Regions from separate parts of the Streptomyces sp. CA-111067 genome, predicted to be linked through region 1. Evidence: riboswitches for the same ligand, from Rfam matches in the RefSeq annotation. Region 1 holds a riboswitch; each other region holds the start of a gene.
The links. A riboswitch is a leader RNA that binds a small molecule or an ion and turns the genes downstream of it on or off. The one in region 1 is predicted to bind cyclic di-AMP.
Positions count from the first base shown of each region.

Region 2: another riboswitch for cyclic di-AMP. It lies ahead of ACQPW6_RS01880 (C40 family peptidase); the one in region 1 lies ahead of ACQPW6_RS03980 (M23 family metallopeptidase).
Region 3: another riboswitch for cyclic di-AMP. It lies ahead of ACQPW6_RS24950 (NlpC/P60 family protein); the one in region 1 lies ahead of ACQPW6_RS03980 (M23 family metallopeptidase).
Region 4: another riboswitch for cyclic di-AMP. It lies ahead of ACQPW6_RS32140 (M23 family metallopeptidase); the one in region 1 lies ahead of ACQPW6_RS03980 (M23 family metallopeptidase).

Region 1 covers NZ_CP192103.1:925,582-929,843, reverse strand. Annotated here, with positions in the region: gene ACQPW6_RS03985 (N-acetyltransferase family protein) at 1-784, shown strand, start outside; cyclic di-AMP (ydaO/yuaA leader) riboswitch at 1,156-1,368, shown strand; gene ACQPW6_RS03980 (M23 family metallopeptidase) at 1,374-2,258, shown strand; gene ACQPW6_RS03975 (AAA family ATPase) at 2,371-4,262, opposite strand, start outside.
Region 2 covers NZ_CP192103.1:434,340-438,601, reverse strand. Annotated here, with positions in the region: gene ACQPW6_RS01900 (8-amino-7-oxononanoate synthase) at 1-693, shown strand, start outside; gene ACQPW6_RS01895 (DUF397 domain-containing protein) at 771-1,004, opposite strand; gene ACQPW6_RS01890 (helix-turn-helix domain-containing protein) at 1,049-1,903, opposite strand; gene ACQPW6_RS01885 (ATP-binding protein) at 2,165-2,593, shown strand; gene ACQPW6_RS01880 (C40 family peptidase) at 2,617-3,099, opposite strand; cyclic di-AMP (ydaO/yuaA leader) riboswitch at 3,103-3,271, opposite strand; gene ACQPW6_RS01875 (hypothetical protein) at 3,679-3,996, opposite strand; gene ACQPW6_RS01870 (ATP-dependent Clp protease proteolytic subunit) at 4,003-4,262, opposite strand, start outside.
Region 3 covers NZ_CP192103.1:5,656,321-5,660,582, forward strand. Annotated here, with positions in the region: gene ACQPW6_RS24945 (NlpC/P60 family protein) at 1-247, opposite strand, end outside; gene ACQPW6_RS24950 (NlpC/P60 family protein) at 559-1,638, opposite strand; cyclic di-AMP (ydaO/yuaA leader) riboswitch at 1,646-1,800, opposite strand; gene ACQPW6_RS24955 (NlpC/P60 family protein) at 1,945-3,111, opposite strand; gene pcrA (DNA helicase PcrA) at 3,339-4,262, shown strand, end outside.
Region 4 covers NZ_CP192103.1:7,237,737-7,241,998, forward strand. Annotated here, with positions in the region: gene ACQPW6_RS32130 (M16 family metallopeptidase) at 1-328, shown strand, start outside; partial or broken gene ACQPW6_RS32135 (IS5 family transposase) at 348-1,366, opposite strand; cyclic di-AMP (ydaO/yuaA leader) riboswitch at 1,643-1,798, shown strand; gene ACQPW6_RS32140 (M23 family metallopeptidase) at 1,813-2,631, shown strand; gene ACQPW6_RS32145 (GntR family transcriptional regulator) at 2,817-3,503, shown strand; gene ACQPW6_RS32150 (HPr family phosphocarrier protein) at 3,623-3,904, opposite strand; gene ACQPW6_RS32155 (GNAT family N-acetyltransferase) at 4,083-4,262, shown strand, end outside.

The sequences.
Region 1 (4,262 bases):
CGACCTCGGCCCTGACGACCCGGCAGCGCTGCGCAGCCACCCCCGCTCCGCCCTGGTGCCGCACGGCGGCCACGCGCTGCCGGCCGGCCGGGAGAGCGAGGTGCTGCGGGCCCTGTACGCCCGGGTCGCGGCCCGGCTGGTCGCCGACCGGCGGCTGGTGCACTACGTCCAGGTGCCCGCGGGCGACAACGCGGTGGCGCCCTGGTCCGACCTCGGCTTCGGCCGGGAGCTGGTGCAGGGACTGATGGCGGTCAAGGCCAGGGGCCGGCAGCCGCGCGGGGTCGAGGGGCTCGGCATCCGCCGGGCAGGACTCGGCGACCTGCCGCAGGTGGGCAGGATGGCGGCGGAGTCCTCCCGCAGGCAGCGCGAGTCCGCGATGTTCCAGCCGCAGCCCGAGGGCCCGCTCGCCGCGCTGCGGCTGCACTACGCCGACGCGCTCGCCGACCCCCGCTGCGCCGCCTGGATCGCGGCCCGCCGCGGCGAGGAGATCGGCATGGTGCTCGTGGTGCCCGCCGCGCCCGACCCGGTGATCCCCGAGTCCTGCGTCGAGCTGGCCGAGGCGTACGTGGAGCCCTCCGCGCGCGGCGAGGGCATCAGCCGGGTGCTGCTGGCCACCGCGCTGGCCTGGGCGTACGACAACGGCCACCGCTACGTCTCGGCCCGCTGGCACTCGGCCTCGCCGCTGGCCGCGGGGCACTGGCCGGCGGTCGGCTTCCGGCCGGTGGCCTACCGGCTCAGCCGGACGCTGGACGGCCGGATGGGCGGCGCGCCCGGCACGTTCTGAGGGCCGGTGACCGCCCTTCGGCCTTTAGATGCCGAAATACCGTACGAATACGGGCATTTCGGGGTGTCGTGGCTCACGTCAGGACTCGGGCGTGAGCGGCCTCACATCGGGAACACGGTCCGGCTCGCGTGATGCACCCGCTGTTTCCGTTACGGCCGGTTTGTCACCCGGCGGCGCCGATATGTCCACCCAGGGTGAGGGCGCCGGGCACGCAGACGCGGACGATCATCACCCGCAGTCACCGTGAGCGGTCGGGCGCTGCTACGGAGACGTCGGGCACACCCGGTTTGGTTGCCCGTCCGTCGGGGAGTCGCCTAACTTCGCTCTCCTGCGGGCCGGATGCCCGCTTCATCCGTCGGGCGGACCGCCGAATCCTGCCGCCGCCCGATTCCCAGGATCAGACCGACAGACAGAGGCAGGAGCGGGGGACCCAGGTAAGCCGCCGTGCCGGGAGACCGGACGGCTAGGGGTGAAGTCGCGGCGCCACGCGCGAGGGCCACCGGCCCTCAGCCAGGCGCGTCAACGCGGCCGGGCATCTCCAGCCCGAATCCGACAGCTCACCTCGCAGGCGTAGGAGAGGAACTCCCGCATGCCCGCAAAGGGACAGCACCGCAAGCCCCGCCGCATGAGCCGCCTCACCCGGATCTGCGTCGCCGCCGGTACCGGTGGCGCCGCTCTCGCGCTGCCGCTGGTCGGCGCCGCGCACGCGTCGGCCGCCGAGCCGGCCAAGGCCGCTCCGGCCGCCGCCGCTGCCAAGGCGGCCCCGGCTGCCGCGCACACCGCCGCCAAGCCCACCGCCTACACCGTCAAGCACGGCGACTCGCTGTCCGGCATCGCCGGCGCGAAGCACGTCAAGGGCGGCTGGCACCAGCTGTACAACGACAACAAGTCGGTCATCGGCTCCGACCCCGACCTCATCGTCCCCGGCCAGCACCTCACGCTGAACGGCGTGGCCAAGGCCGCGACCCACACCGCCCCGGCCCCGGCCAAGAAGGCCGCCCCGGCGAAGCAGGCCGCGCCCGCGAAGAAGGCCGCGCCGACCGCCTCCGCCGCGCAGTCCTCCGCGTCCGGCTACACCAAGCCGGTCGGCGACGCCGCCATCGGCACCGGCTACAAGGCGTCCGGCTCCCTCTGGTCCAGCGGCAGCCACACCGGTGTGGACTTCCTGGTCGGCAGCGGCACCAGCGTCCACTCGGTGGCCGCGGGCACCGTGGTCTCGGCCGGCTGGGACGGCGCGTACGGCAACGACGTGATCATCAAGCACGCCGACGGCAAGTACACCCTGTACGGCCACCTCAGCCAGACCCTGGTCTCGGCCGGCCAGAGCGTCAGCGAGGGCCAGCAGATCGCCCTCTCCGGCGCGACCGGCAACGTCACCGGGCCGCACCTGCACTTCGAGGTGCGCACCACCCCCGACTACGGCTCGGACATCGACCCGGTCGCCTACCTGGCGAGCCACGGCATCACCGTCTGATCCACCGTCTGGGGCATCCAGACGCGCCCGCTCGCCGCGGGCGTACGTGCCCGCCCGGTCTTCACCACCGGGCGGGCACCGCCATGTCCGGGCCCGCGCATGGCATCGGGGCTCACTCGAAGAGCGCGCCGAGCTCACCGCGGGAGACCACGCCCAGCTTCGGATACGCCTTGTAGAGGTGGTGGCCGACCGTGCGCGGGCTGAGGAAGAGCTGCGCGGCGATGTCCTTGTTGGACATGCCCTGCGCGGCCAGCCGCACGATCTGCGCCTCCTGCGGGGTCAGCCCCGCCTCGTCGGCCACCGACCTGGTCTCCTTGGCCGCCGCCGCCACCGCGGCGCCGGCCGCGCCGAGCTCCGACCTGGCGCGGTCGGCCCACGGCCGCACGCCCAGCCGCTCGAACGTGTCGAGCGCGGCCTGCAGGTGGTCGCGCGCCTCGCTGCGGCGCCGGGCGCGGCGCAGCCACTCGCCGTAGAGCAGCGCGGTACGGGCCGACTCCATCGGCCGCCGGTGCGGGTCGTGGCCGCGCAGCGCCTCGGTGTAGTACGCCTCCGCCGCCTCGTCGGGCGCGCGCAGCGCCCGGCAGCGGGCCACCAGCGCGGCCGCCCAGCCCTGACCCGAGCGGGCCGCCCACCGCTCGAACCGGGCGAAGGCATCGTCGGACCGCTCGGGCGCGCCGATCCGGACCGCGGCCTCCACCAGGTCCGGCACGCTGCGGGTGGCGCAGATGTGGTGCCGTACCGACTCCTCGGTCAGCAGCGAGAGCCGGTCGAGGGCGAACCGGGCGCGGCCCAGGCCGAGTTCGAGCAGCCCGTGCGACCAGTACGCCCACGGCGCGCCCGGCGCCATGGCGCCGCCGGTACCGCCGGCCAGGGCGTCGTCCAGCAGGCGGCGGCAGCCGTCCTCGTCACCGCGCAGCGCCGCGACGTGCGCCAGCGCGCTGCTCAGCTGGCTGACCCACTGACCCTGGCCGGTGTCGCGGGAGATCCGCAGCCCCTCGGCGGCGGTGTGGCCGGCGTCGTCGTACCGGCTCTCGAAGATCTCCGCCTCGGCGCGGAAGAACATGATCGTGGACAGCCGGCCGATGCCGCCGCTCTCCCGGCTCTCCGAGGTCAGCGCGGTGGTCAGCTCGTGGGCCTCGGTGTCCTGGCCGAGCGTCAGCGCGACCCCGCAGAGCATCACCAGGTCTCGCGGGTCGAGCCGGCCGGCGCGCGCGGCCCTGGCCTGCTCGGCGGCCAGGTCGACGGCGGGCGGCTCGCTCCCGGCGGCGTCCGCGCCCAGCGCCCGGGTGAGGAAGACGGCGACCGGGCGGATCGGCGCGTCCGCGGGCAGATCGAGGGCGGCGAGATCGGCGATGGTGTCCGCGACCTCGCCGGGCCCCAGGTACCAGGCGGTGTGCGCGGCCTGCACCAGCATCCGCGCTGCCCGCTCCGGGTCGGGGCCGGCGGCCAGCGCCGCCCCCGCGGTGAGCAGCCGGTGCGCGCCGGGGAACGCGCCCTCCCAGAAGTCCGCGAGGCCCTGGACGTGCAGGGCCCTGGCCCGCAGTACGGCGCCGTCGGCCGTCTGCTGAGACGGCGTCGAGTCTGACGGCGTCGAGCGGGTCGTGGAGGTGGCGAAGGCGCGGGCCCGGGCGATCTCGCCGGCCTCGGAGGCGGATTCCGCGGCCAGCAGGAGGCGGCGGGTCCTGGCGTCCGGATCGGTGCTGAGGTGCGCGGCGCGCTCGTACGCCGCTGCTGCCGCCGTGTAGCCGCTGCGCTCGCGGGCCCGGCCCGCGGTGCGCTCCAGGGCGGTGGCCACCGACTCGTCCGGGCCGGTCGTGGCGGCGGCCAGGTGCCAGGCGCGGTGGTCCGGGTCGCGGACCGGATCGGCCGCCTCGGCCAGCGCCCGGTGCGCGGCCAGCCGCTCCGGCAGCGGCGCCCGCTGGTGGATCGCGGCCCGCACCAGCGGGTGCCGGAACCGCAGGGTGTCGCCGTCGAGGAGGACGAGGCCGCTGTCCTGCGCGGGTG
Region 2 (4,262 bases), 490 kb from region 1:
GTACGCAAAGCACTGCGGGGGCACGAGGGGCCGTCCGTCGTGGTCAGCGACTCGGTGTTCTCGGTGGACGGCGACGCCGCCCCGCTGCCGGAACTGTCGGCGGCCTGCCGGACCTACGGCGCCGGGCTGTTGATCGACGACGCGCACGGGCTCGGCGTGCTGGGCGACGGCGGCCGGGGCGCCGCGCGGGGCGCCGGACTGGCCGGGGCGCCCGACGTGGTGTGCACGGCGACGCTGTCCAAGTCGCTGGGCGCGCAGGGCGGGGTGGTGCTCGGGCCGGCCGCGGTGATCGAGCACCTGGTGAACACCGCCCGTACCTTCATCTTCGACACCGGTCTGGCACCGGCCGCGGTGGGCGCGGCGCTCGGCGCGCTGGGGGTGCTGCGCCGGGAGCCCGAGCGCGCGGAGCGGGCCCGCGGGGTGGCCGGGGAGTTCCACCGGCGGCTGACCGCGGCCGGCCTCGACGTGACCGCCCCCGACGCCTGCGTGGTCTCGGTGCGCGCGCCGTCGGCCGACGACGCGGTGCGCTGGGCCGCGCGCTGCCGGGACGAGGGCCTGGCCGTCGGCTGCTTCCGGCCGCCGTCCGTGCCCGACGGGATCTCCCGGCTGCGGCTGACCGCCCGCTGCGACCTGACGGAGGGCCAGATCGAAGCGGCGGTCGCCGCAATCGCGAGGACCGCGCCGCGCGGCTGAACAAAACCGGGCAGAGCGCGGACGGAATCGGGCGGTGCGTGAACGGAACCGAGCGGGAGCGAGCGGGACCGAGCGGTTCAGGACCGGACGAGTTCGTCCCCGCTCAGTGCCCGCACGAACTCCGACCAGGCGCCGGGCGCGAAGAGCAGCGCCGGCCCCTGCCGGTCCTTGGAGTCACGGACGGCCAGCAGACCGGTGGCGAGTCTCGCCGTCTCCACGCAGTTGTTCGCGGCGGTGCTGTGGCTGCTGCGCCGCCACGTCACGCCGGAAAGCGCCGCACTGGAGGAAACGTACCGGGACAGAGCTGCCATGGAGCCCCCTTCTTAGTGCGCCCGCCTGTCGTTGGGCCCGGCTATCACGACATATCGTCCGCGATCTTACCGATCAGCGCCACGGACTCGTCGTCAGGAAGAGCAAACTTACACAATCGGGCGAATGCGGCACCGTACGCTGCGACATCCTCTTTCCGATCGACATAGAGACTACTCGTCAAATGGTCAATAACAACCACGTCGAGATCGGCAATGCGCGGAAATGAGAAGACAACGAACGAACCCGTAACTCCTATGTGCCCGCCGGCGGCGAACGGCAAGACCTGTAACCGGACATTCGGCAGTTCCGCGGCCCCGGCCAGCGCCCGCAGCTGAGCGGCCATCACCTCGGGGCCGCCGACACCGCGGCGCAGTACCGCCTCGTCGAGCACCGCCCACAGCTCCAGCGGCGGGTCCTGCCGCAGCACCGCCTGCCGGGCGATCCGCACGTCGACCAGGGCGTCGGCCTCGCGCGGTCCGAGTTCGGGCATGACGTCACCGGTCAGTGCCTTGGCGTAGGCCCGGGTCTGCAGCAGCCCGGGCACCACGTTGTTCTCCATCGACCTGGCCCGCCTCGCCCCGGTCTCCAGGCTGATGAAGTCCCGGTACTCCACCGGCAGTACGTCGCGGAAGTCGTGCCACCAGCCGCGCTGGTGGCCCTGCCCGGCCAGCGTGTCGGCCAGCTCCCTGGTGTCCTCGTCGCGCACCGCGTAGACGTCGAGCAGTACGGTGACGTCCTCGGCGCTGACGCTGCTGCGGCCGGTCTCGATCCGGCTGACCTTCGACTGGTGCCAGCCCGCGAGCCGGGCCGCCTCCCCACTTGTCAGACCGGCCAGATCACGTAGCCGGCGCAGCTCCTCGCCGAGCCTGCGCCGGCGTACGGCGGGCATTCGTTCCATGGTGCTTCGGACCTCCAGAAGTGCGCGGTGTGACGGTATGGGAACCGTTACGACAGTGTGCCGACCTAATGCGTTCTCACGTAGCAGAGTTCACCGATTTGAGCGACAGATATATGCATTGTGCTGTGCGACACCGGCAATGGCGGCACGATTAGTGGCACTCTGGCGCGAACCCGCCGCATCCGGGCCCACTTCCGGGCCCGCATCGGACGGCCGCCACGCACCGGAGCCCGGTCACGGCGGGAAAGGGACTGTGTCGCGATGGCAGATCTTCAGGAAGCGTCCATCACCCTGCCGAGCGAGCCGGCGTCGGTGACGACGGCCCGCCGCTACGTGTGCGGGCTGCTCACCGACTGGGGCATGCCGGACGGGGACCCGGCCACCGACTCGGTCCGGCTCATGGTCTCGGAGCTGGCCACCAACGCGGTGCTGCACACCTCGGGCATGTCCCCGACCTTCACCATCGACGTCCGGTGGGAGCGGGGTGAGCGGTTGCACATCGGCGTGACCGACAGCCACCCGCGCTGGCCGCAGCGGCTACCCGGGGCCGTGCAGCAGGACAACGGGCGCGGGATGGTGATCATCCGTCACCTCACCGCGGAGTCCGGCGGCAGGCTCCAGGTCACGCCGACCGACGAGGGCGGCAAGACGGTCTGGGTGATGATCCCCTGGGCGGTGCCGGTGCGTTGACCGCACCGGCGCCGCCCGGCGGGTCAGCCCACCCGCCCGTACCAGACACCCCCCGTCCAGATCTTCTCCAGCCGCACCCGGGCGCCGGTCTTGGGCGCGTGCCAGATCCGGCCGTCGCCCGCGTAGATGCCGACGTGGTAGACCGAGGAGCTCGCCGAGCCGCTGTGGAAGAACACCAGGTCGCCGACCCGGCGGGAGCCGGCGGAGATGTGCTTGGTGCTGCCGTACTGCGCGGCGGCGGTGCGGGGGAGGGTCTTGCCGGCCCGCTTGAACGAGTAGAGGGTCAGCCCGGAGCAGTCGAAGCGGCTGGGGCCCGCCGCGCCCCACTGGTAGGGCGAGCCCTTCTTCGAGGCGGCGACCCCGAGCGCCTTGGCGGCCTGGGTGGCGGCCTCGGCCCGCTGCGCGGTGTGCGGCAGCAGCGGTGGTACGGCGACCACGGCGGCGGTCAGGACGGAAGCGGCGCCGATCCGGGTCAGCCGGGTGGACACGCGGTTGGGCGTGGTCATGCGCAACCCTTCGTCGTCAGCCTGCGAAGGATGACCTGTCGGGTTCGGGCAGGCGAAGATGCCCGGCCGCGTGCTGCGGCTTCACCCCAAGGAGTGGCCCGGATGCGTTCCGGACCGGCCCCGTCGTGCCTGGGTCCTCCGCTCCCGCCGTTGCACTCGAGTCGCGACCTGGCATCCGCGCGCCGGCGGGATTGGGCTTCCGCGCGGACCGCCCCGCCACGGCGGCGGGGGCTTGTCGTCACTACGGATCGTCACGCACACCGGCCGCCGCGACCGGGCGGGAAACGCGCTATGTGATGCTCGTCACATGTCATCCGATCGAGTGAATGTCCGCTCGCGAAAGCCCGACCGGTGCGACTACCGCACCGCCTGACCTGCGCGCGGCTCATATCCGCGGGTCGGCGTCAAGCCGCCACGCGCAAGTCGGACGCCGCGTTTCCGGCGGCTTCCGGCTACCCCAACGGAGGTGGCCGCTACCGCCGTGCGGGGGACCCCCTGCCGCTGAGTGACCGGCCCGGCGATCGACCGGCGGTGCGACGCCGCTCGGCCGGCCGGTCCCCGGCGGGTACGTCTGGCGGTTCAGTCCGGCGGCCCGGGAGCCCGTTCCGGCGCCACCACGACCAGCGACGACCGGCGCTCGCCGTCCAGCACCCGCAGCGCCCGCCCGAGGGTGGCGTGGTGGAAGGCGGACTCGCCGCGCAGGTGCATCGTGGCCAGCGCGTCACGCAGCTCCGCCGCCCGGCCGACCAGCGCCTGGGCGGCCCGCAGCGCGCTGTAGGTGTCGGCGGTCCGCGACGGGTTGATCCGGCCGAGCAGGTCGACGATCTCCAGGTAGCTGTCGATCAGTTCGCCCTCCGACCGGGTCAGGGCGGGCAGCGGCGGCAGTTCGGGTACCACCGCGGCTCACCGCGGCCGGTACGCGGGGATCGACTTGCGGCTGCTCGTCACCCGGTCCACCAGCCCGTAGGCCACCGCGGCCTCGGCGTCGAAGACCTTGTCCCGCTCGATGTCCGCGCTGATCCGGTCCGCGTCCTGGCCGGTGTGCCGGGTGAGCATCGCCTCCAGCCGCTCGCGGGTGCGCAGCAGCTCGTTGGCCTGGATCTCCAGGTCGGAGGTGTCGCCCTGCACCACGTCGCCCAGCGACGGCTGGTGGATCAGGATCC
Region 3 (4,262 bases), 4.7 Mb from region 1:
GCGTGTTGAGCCGCGCGGTCTTGCGGGCCAGCTCGTCCTGGAGCTGGTCGACGGCGCTGCCGGCGGCGTCCGCCTGCTCCTTGGCGCCGTTGTACTGCTCGGTGGCCTGCTCCGCCTGCCGGTAGAGGGAGTCCACCTGGGACTTGACCTCCGCCGGGGTGAGCCGCGGCTCCGCGTGGCTGGTCTCGCCGAACAGCGTGACGGACGCGGCCGAGGCCAGCGCCAGGGTGGCGGCCGTACGGGTCATCGTCACCGTACGGGGTGACGTCCTGCGGTGTGATGCTGGCCTGGACTGGGGACTGTGTGAGGCCATGCCGGCCGTCACTCCTTCCGGGGTCGGCCCGGCGGCGCCCGTACGGGGGAACGGACGCCGCCGGACCTTCGGCGGGGATGGCCGTGCCGCCGGTTGCGACGGCTGTGGGGATCGGCCACCTGAGGAGTGACGCTAAACCTGAAGGGGGGAGTGCCCGGGGCAAGTGACCGGGGTTGTTCCCTTATCGCTCTCCGCTGTCCGTAACCGACCGCCGTTGGACGGCGGTCGGGACCGGGTGCGACCGGTTACGCCAGCCGGACCGCGCCCGCGAACGGCATCCAGCTCATCGGCGCGATCTCCACGACCCCGCCGGTGTGCGGCGCGTGCACGACGTTGCCGTTGCCGAGGTAGATGCCCACGTGGCTGATGCCGGAGTAGAAGAACACCAGGTCGCCGGGGCGCAGCTGGGACTCCGAGACGTGGGTGCCGTCGTCGTACTGGTCGTAGGTGGTGCGGCCGATGTGGATGCCGGCCGAGGCGTACGCGGCCTGGGTGAGACCCGAGCAGTCGTAGGAGTTCGGGCCGGTCATCCCGGAGGAGTACGGCTTGCCGCGCTGCGCCAGCGCGAAGTTGATCGCCTGCTGGGCGCGGCCGGAGGCGGGGCCCGAGTACGTCGGGTAGCTCGCGTTGGACGCCGTGGACGAGCCGGAGGAACCCGAGGAGCCCGAGGAGTTCGACGCCTTCGGGTGCATCTTGGCGATCTGCGCCTTCTGCTCCGCGGTCAGCGAGTTGAGCAGCTTGTGCGCGGCGGCCAGCTTCGCGTTCACGTTCTTCTTCTGGGTGGCCAGCGACGCCTGCGCGGTGGTCAGGTCCTTGAGCGCGCTGCTCGCCTGGCCGCGCTGGATCGACGCCTGCTCCTGCTGCACCTGGAAGGTGGCCAGCGCCTGCTGCTGCGTCGTGGTCATCCGGTCCATGGTGTGCGTCTGGTTCAGGAACGCCGCCGGGTCGTCGGAGAGCAGCAGCTGCGTCGTCTGGTCGAGGCCGCCGTCGCGGTACTGCGCCGAGGCGAACTGCCCGAGCACCCGCCGGGTCTCGTTCATCTTCTCGGTCTTCTGCGCGACCTGCGTGAGCAGCTGGTTGGTCTTCGCCCGCTGCGTGTCGGTCTTCTCCTTGGCCTGGTCCAGGTGCTGCGTCGCGACCTCGGCCTGCTGGTTCAGGGTGTCGATCTGCGCCTTGACCTCGGCGATGGAGGGCTTGGCGGGCGCGGCGTGCGCGCTCTCGCTCAGCAGGGTGACCGAGGCGAGGGCCGCGGTGGTGATACCGACGGCGGCGCGCGGGGCGGTCGTGGAGAGTATCCGGGTACGCGGCTTGCGGTGCGACGCCAAGGGAGGCGACTCCTTCCGTGACCGCCGACCGGGTTAGCTGACGGGTTCGGGCTGGAAGGCAGCCCTACGGGTTCGACGCTTTTCGGCGTCTCACCCGATTCACCCCGGAATGCTGTTGGGTCCCCGGTTCCGGCCGCCGGCCGGATTAGGCGAAGGTGTCTCGCTGCCGACACCAGCATCGACGAGGAACGAGTCACCTAGCGGGATACCGTAGTCAACTTCGGCGACTCTTGGGAAGTTTGGATCCCATTGTGACCGAAATCGCTGTGCGGTCTTACGTCTTGTGAGCGTGGATTCGCGGTCCAATTACGGACGAACGGCACCGTAGAAGGGCATCTCGGTAATGGGGGCGATCTTGACCGACGTGCCGGTGTGCGGCGCGTGGATCATCTCGCCGTCGCCGATGTAGAGGCCGACGTGGCTCACATCGCTGTAGAAGAAGATCAGGTCGCCCGGCTGGAGGTCGGACTCCGAGACCCGGGTGCCGAAGTCCACCTGGTCGTAGGTCGTACGCGGCAGATCGATCCCGGCAGCCTTCCACGCCGCCTGGGTGAGCCCCGAGCAGTCGTAGGAGTCGGGGCCGGTCGCGCCCCACACGTAGGGCTTGCCGATCTGGTCGCGGGCGAAGTCGATGGCCTGCTGGGCCTTGGACGAACTGCCTGAGGACGGCGGGACGACCGGCTTGACGGCCTTGCCCGGCGTGGTCTTCGCGGCCTTCGCCGCGGCGTCCTTGGCCGCCTGCAGCCTGGCCTGCTCCTTGGCCTTCTCCTGCGCCGCGATCTTGGCCGCCGCCGCCTTCGCCGCGGCCTCCTGCTTGGCCTGGAGCGCCGCCAGCCGCTTCTTCTCCTGCGCGGTGAGGCTGTTGAGCAGGGTCTGCGTCTGGCTCAGCTTGCTCTGCACGTCGTGCTTGGCGGTCTTGAGCTGGGCCTGCTGGGTGGTCAGCGTGGCCAGGCTCTTGGCCGCCTCGATCCGCTGCTGGGTGGCCGCGGCCTGCTGCACCCGGTAGGACTCCACGGCCGACTGCTGCCGCTTGGCCATCACGCTCGTCAGGTGCGTCTGGTCGAGCAGGTCCTGCGGGTTGTCGGAGAGCAGGTAGCGGCCGGTGGAGTCGTCGCCGCCGCTGCGGTACTGCGCGGCGGCGTACTGGCCGAGGATCCGCCGGGAGTCGTTGAGCTGCTGGGTCTTCTGCGCGGCCTGCTTCAGCAGCGTGTTGACCTTCGCGCTCTGCGCGTCGGTCTGCTCCTTGGTGCCGTTGTAGTGGTCGGTGGCCGCGTCCACCTGGTGCATCAGGGAGTCCACCTTCGCCTTGACGTCGGCGATGGACGGCTGGGCGGGCTTGGACGGGGCGGGGGCCGCGTCCGCGGTCTCCGCGAGGAGAGTCATGGTGGCCAGCGCCGCCGTCGTCACGCCGACCGCCACGCGGGGGCCGGGCGTGCTGAGTATCGCGGTACGGGCCTTACGGTGTGTCGCCATTCCGGGCGGACTCCTTCCGGACGCTGCCTGGGGCCGCACGGTAGCCAACGCCCCCCGCCGCTGGGAAGGGCGGTGTCCGATAGGCCCGATACCTTTTCGTAATCTTTTTCTCAGGTGACGGAGCGTACTGGTGGAGCTACCGGGTAAGAGACGGCGCCGGCCCGGCGGAGCCCGGTGCGGCGGAACCGGACTGGGCTGTCGGTGCGGGCGCCTAGACTCGGTAGGCGATGAGCAGCCTCTTTGACGACAACTTCCTGGCCGGTCTGCACGTGGCACCGGAACCGGCCGATCCGGCCGCACCGCCGCCCCCCGAGGAGGGCGGATCCGGCGCCGAGCACGTGCCGGACTCCCTCTTCGGCGACCGGTTCGACGGACCGCCGCCGCCGGGCGCCGGGCGCGACGCGTACTACCGCGACGGCGCCCCGCGCCCCGCGATCGACCCCGCGCAACTGCTCGAAGGGCTGAACGAGCAGCAGCGCGCCGCCGTCCTGCACGCGGGCGGCCCGCTGCTCATCGTGGCCGGCGCCGGCTCCGGCAAGACCCGGGTGCTCACCCACCGCATCGCCCACCTGCTGGGCGCCCGCAAGGTGCACCCCGGCTCGATCCTGGCGATCACCTTCACCAACAAGGCCGCAGGCGAGATGAAGGAGCGGGTCGAGCAGCTGGTCGGCCCGCGCGCCAACGTGATGTGGGTCTCCACCTTCCACAGCGCGTGCGTGCGCATCCTGCGCCGCGAGTCCAAGTCGCTCGGCTTCACCTCGTCGTTCTCGATCTACGACGCGGCCGACTCCAAGCGGCTGATGGCACTGGTCTGCCGCGACCTCGACCTGGACCCCAAGCAGTACCCGCCGAAGTCCTTCAGCGCGAAGATCTCCAACCTGAAGAACGAGCTGATCGACGAGGAGACCTTCGCCGGCCAGGCGGAGAACCCGTTCGAGAAGAAGCTCGCCGAGGCGTACGCGCTCTACCAGGCCCGGCTGCGCGAGGCCAACGCGCTGGACTTCGACGACATCATCATGACCACCGTCCACCTGCTCCAGGCGTTCCCCGACATCGCCGAGCACTACCGGCGGCGCTTCCGGCACGTGCTGGTGGACGAGTACCAGGACACCAACCACGCCCAGTACACGCTGGTGCGCGAACTGGTCGGC
Region 4 (4,262 bases), 6.3 Mb from region 1:
GGTGATCCGCACCCTCGGCGAGTCGGGGCTGACCGACGACGAGCGCGATGTCGCCGTGCAGAACCTGGTCGGGGTCGCCCCGCTGCGCTACGAGACGGCGTCGGCGGTGGCCGGCACGCTGCTCGACCAGGTCGAGCAGCAGCTGCCCGACGACTTCCAGGCCCAGCTCTACGCGCGGCTGGCGGCAACCGGCACCGTGGAGGCCACGGCCGCGGTCGTCAACGCCTTCCCGCTGGACCGCCTCGTGGTGATCCTGGTCGGCGACGCCGCCACGATCGCCGAGCCCGTACGGGAGTTGGGCATCGGCCCGGTGGAGGTCGTCAACTAGGGACTGTTTGAGGTTCGGATCATGTGGTTGAGGTGAGGAGCTTCAGCCACATGATCGATCCGCGGAGGTGGAGTCCGGCCTCGTAGCTTTCGGGAGACTTGTCGTAGCGTGTGGCCAGGCCGCGCCAGGTCTTGATCTTCTGGAAGCTGCGTTCGACGGTGTTGCGCTGTTTGTAGCGTTCGTTGTCGTAGGTGACAGGCCGTCCGCCGGCTGAGCCCTTGTTCTTGCGGTTGGCCTGCTGGTCGATCTTTTCCGGGATGACCACGGTGATGTGGCGCCGGCGTAAGTAGGCCCGGTTGCCCTTGGAGGAGTAGGCCCTGTCCGCTGCGACGGCCTGTGGTCGGGTGCGGGGGCGGCCGACCGGGCCAGGTATGCGGATCTTGTCCAGGACGGTCTGGAACTGAGGGCTGTCCCCGGCTTGTCCGGGAGTCAGGACGAACGACAGGGGCAGTCCTGTGGCGTCGACCGCGGCATGGATCTTGCTGCTCAGTCCGCCTCGGGACCGGCCGAGCCCGGCGGCGTCCGCCCTGGCCCTGCAACGCCGTCGCGCTGCAGCCCGGTCCGGGTTCGGCGTGTCTGTGCCACTCGTGTCCGCACCGGTCGTCGGCGGATCACCCGCAGCACCGGCGGTTGTCGCGGGAGCGGAGCCCCCTTTTCCTCGGTCAGGGCCTGTTCCAGGGCGTCCAGGGTCTCCCCGGCCACTGCCAGACCTGCCGATTCGTGATGCGCCCGCACGATCGTGGAGTCCACGCTGACCAACTCCAGGCCGACCTGCCGCCGCGCGGCCGCCTCGGCGATCAACGCGTCCATCAGGTCCTGGAACACCCCGGCCTTGGCCCAGTTGCTGAACCGGGAGTAGATGGTGGACCAGGGCCCGTACCGGTCCGGGACATCACGCCAGCCACTGCCGGTCCGGAACCGCCACAGCACCCCGTTGAACTGGTCCCGCACCCGCCGCGGCAACGGCCCGGTGGCCGTCACCGGCAAGTGCAACTCGATCAGAGCCCATTCGGCATCCGTCACGTCAAAACGCGCCACGCACGAGTTCTACCAGCCACCGGCAACAGACCACCGGGCCTCTCAAAGATCCAAACCTCGAACAGCCCCTAGGGCTCCGCCAGCCGGAGTTCGACGTCAGGCCGAACCGGGGCGGGGCATGGGCCCCGCCCCGGTCCGGGTGGCGGATACGGCGGTGCGGCCTGATGTGCGGCCGTGTGGCGTACGCAACATATGAGCCGATCTGTTTGAAGTACGACCGTGTGCCCGGTTAGCGTCAACGACCGTTGCCCGTCCAGCAGTCGCGCCTGGCGGCCCGGGCGCACATCGCCGAGTCCCCGTCAGGGGAGCCGGGGAACCAAGAGTTCCCTGGGGTGAATCGGGACCTTTCGCCCACCACGGGCGGCGGACCCGTAGGAGACCTTCCTGCTCCGAACCCGTCAGCTAACCCGGTAGGCGAGAAGGAAGGAAAGGAGCGACGCCGCTTCATGGCGTTCACCCACCCCCAGCCCCAGCCCAAGTCCGCGTCCCGCGGGAAGCACCGCCGTCCCGGCCGCAGCGTCCTGCGCACCGGCACCACCCTGGCCGGGGTCGCGGTCGTCACCGCCACCGGCGGCCTCGGCGCCAGCGCGATGGCCGCGCCGGGGCAGGCGGAACCGGCCGCCGTACAGCCCGTCTCCCTGGCCCAGGCACTCGACGTGCCCGAGACGCTCGCCGACTCGCTGGCCGCGCAGGCCGACGCGCAACTGCGCGAGGCCGCCGCCAGGACCGAGCGGGCCCAGCACGCCCGCGAGCAGGCGGCCGCAGCGGCGATGGCCAAGGCCGCCGCCAAGGCACAGGCCGCGGCCGTGCACGAGGCGCGGCAGCAGGCCGCCCGCGCCGCCGAGCGCAAGCGGCTGAACTCCTTCGTGCTGCCGGTCGCGCACTCCTACGTCTCCACCGGCTACCTGGCGTCGAGCAATCTGTGGTCGTCCGGCCGGCACACCGGCATCGACTTCCACGCGGCCATGGGCACCGACGTGCACGCGGTCGGCGCCGGCACCGTGGTCGAGGCCGGCTGGGGCGGCTCGTACGGCAACAACATCGTGATCAGGATGGCCGACGGCGAGTACACCCAGTACGGCCACCTGTCGTCGATCCAGGTCACGGTCGGCCAGCGGGTGACCCCCGGGCAACGCATCGCGCTGTCCGGCGCCACCGGCAACGCCACCGGGCCGCACCTGCACTTCGAGGTGCGCACCACCCCCGACTACGGCTCGGACGTGGACCCGGTGGCCTACCTGCGCAAGCACGGCCTGAGCGTCTGACCCGCCCCGGCGGGCCCCGAACGAGGGTCCGCCGGGCCGGCCGGCGTCCGATCACGGCCGCGGCGGCGTCCGAAAAGGGCGGCGCTGTCCCAAAACAATGCCCGAATTCTGGGGCTGCTTTCTGATTCCCGTGCGTGCTGGAATAGAGTCGCGCACAATACGGGGAAAGAACGGAGTCCTGCGATGTGGAATCGGATGTGAACGGCCAGGACGGCTCGGGGCGTCGTATCTCCGCCCAGGTGGTGTGTACGGCCGTCCGCGACGACATCGTCGCCGGCTTCTTCCCGCCGGGCAGCCGGCTCACCGAGGAACTGCTCGCGCAGCGCTACGGCGTGTCCCGGGTGCCGGTGCGCGAGGCGCTGCGCACCCTGGAGTCCGAGGGGTTCGTCCGCACCCGCAGGCACGCCGGCGCCTCGGTGGCGGAGCCCACCGAGCAGGAGGCGGCCGACCTGCTGGAACTGCGCGGACTGCTGGAGCCGCTGGGTGCCGCGCGGGCGGCCAGACGGCGGACCGAGGCGCATCTGAAGGTGCTGCGCGGACTGGTCAGGCTCGGCCAGGAGCGCGCGGTGCAGGGCCAGTTGTCCGACCTGCCGTCGCTGAGCGGCTGGTTCCACGAGACGCTGGCCCAGGCGTCCGGCAGCCCGACGCTCACCGCGCTGCTCACCCAGCTCAGACACAAGATCGCCTGGGTGTACGGGGACGGCAGCGCGGGCCGGGCGGTGGAGGCGTGGGAGGAGCACGCGGCGCTGGTGGACGCGGTGGCGCGCGGTGACGCCGACCGGGCCGGCCGGCTGGCGGCGGTCCATGTCGAGCGCACCTCGGCGGTGAGGACCCTGAAACATCCCGTAAACGCGGTGCGCCGCCGCAATTAACAATCACGCCGTATACAAGACCTGGGAATAGGGCTGCCGTAATTGCGGCTGCTTGTCATCAGGAACGGGCGGGACCCGGCAATCCGGGGGGATTGCCGGGCCCGCTGAATTCCGCTGCGTCAGACCGTCTCGGGCAGTTCTTCGAGCCCTTCTGCGACCAGCTTGGCCAGCCGGTCGAGTGCCGCGTCGGCGCCGTCGGCCTCCGAGGCCAGTACGACCTCGTCGCCGCCCTGCGCGCCCAGGCCGAGCACGGCCAGCATCGAGGCGGCGTTCACCGGGGCGCCGCCGGCCTTGGTGATCGTGACCGGCACGCCGGCGGCCGTCGCCGCGCGGACGAAGATGGACGCGGGGCGGGCGTGCAGGCCGTCCGCCCAGCCGACGGTGACACGGCGCTCAACCATAGTGTTGCCCTTCGGATCGTCTTCAGGTGGTTCCCGGGTCGTACCCGGGGTCGTACCCGGTACGTGAAGTTGTCTAGACCAGTCTCGCACGATCGTCGTACCGCCCCGTCCAGGACCACCCCAGACTGCCCCCTGCCGGTGCCCGTCGCGAACCGGGCGCGCCGCATACGCTGGGGCCATGACGCAAGCGCAGCCGCCGCACCCCTACCCCGTGCACTGGGAGGCGGACGTCGTGCTGCGCGACGGCGGGATCGCCCACATCCGGCCGATCGGACCCGGCGACGCGGGCCGCCTGGTGGGCTTCTACGAGCAGGTGTCCGACGAGTCGAAGTACTACCGGTTCTTCGCCCCCTACCCG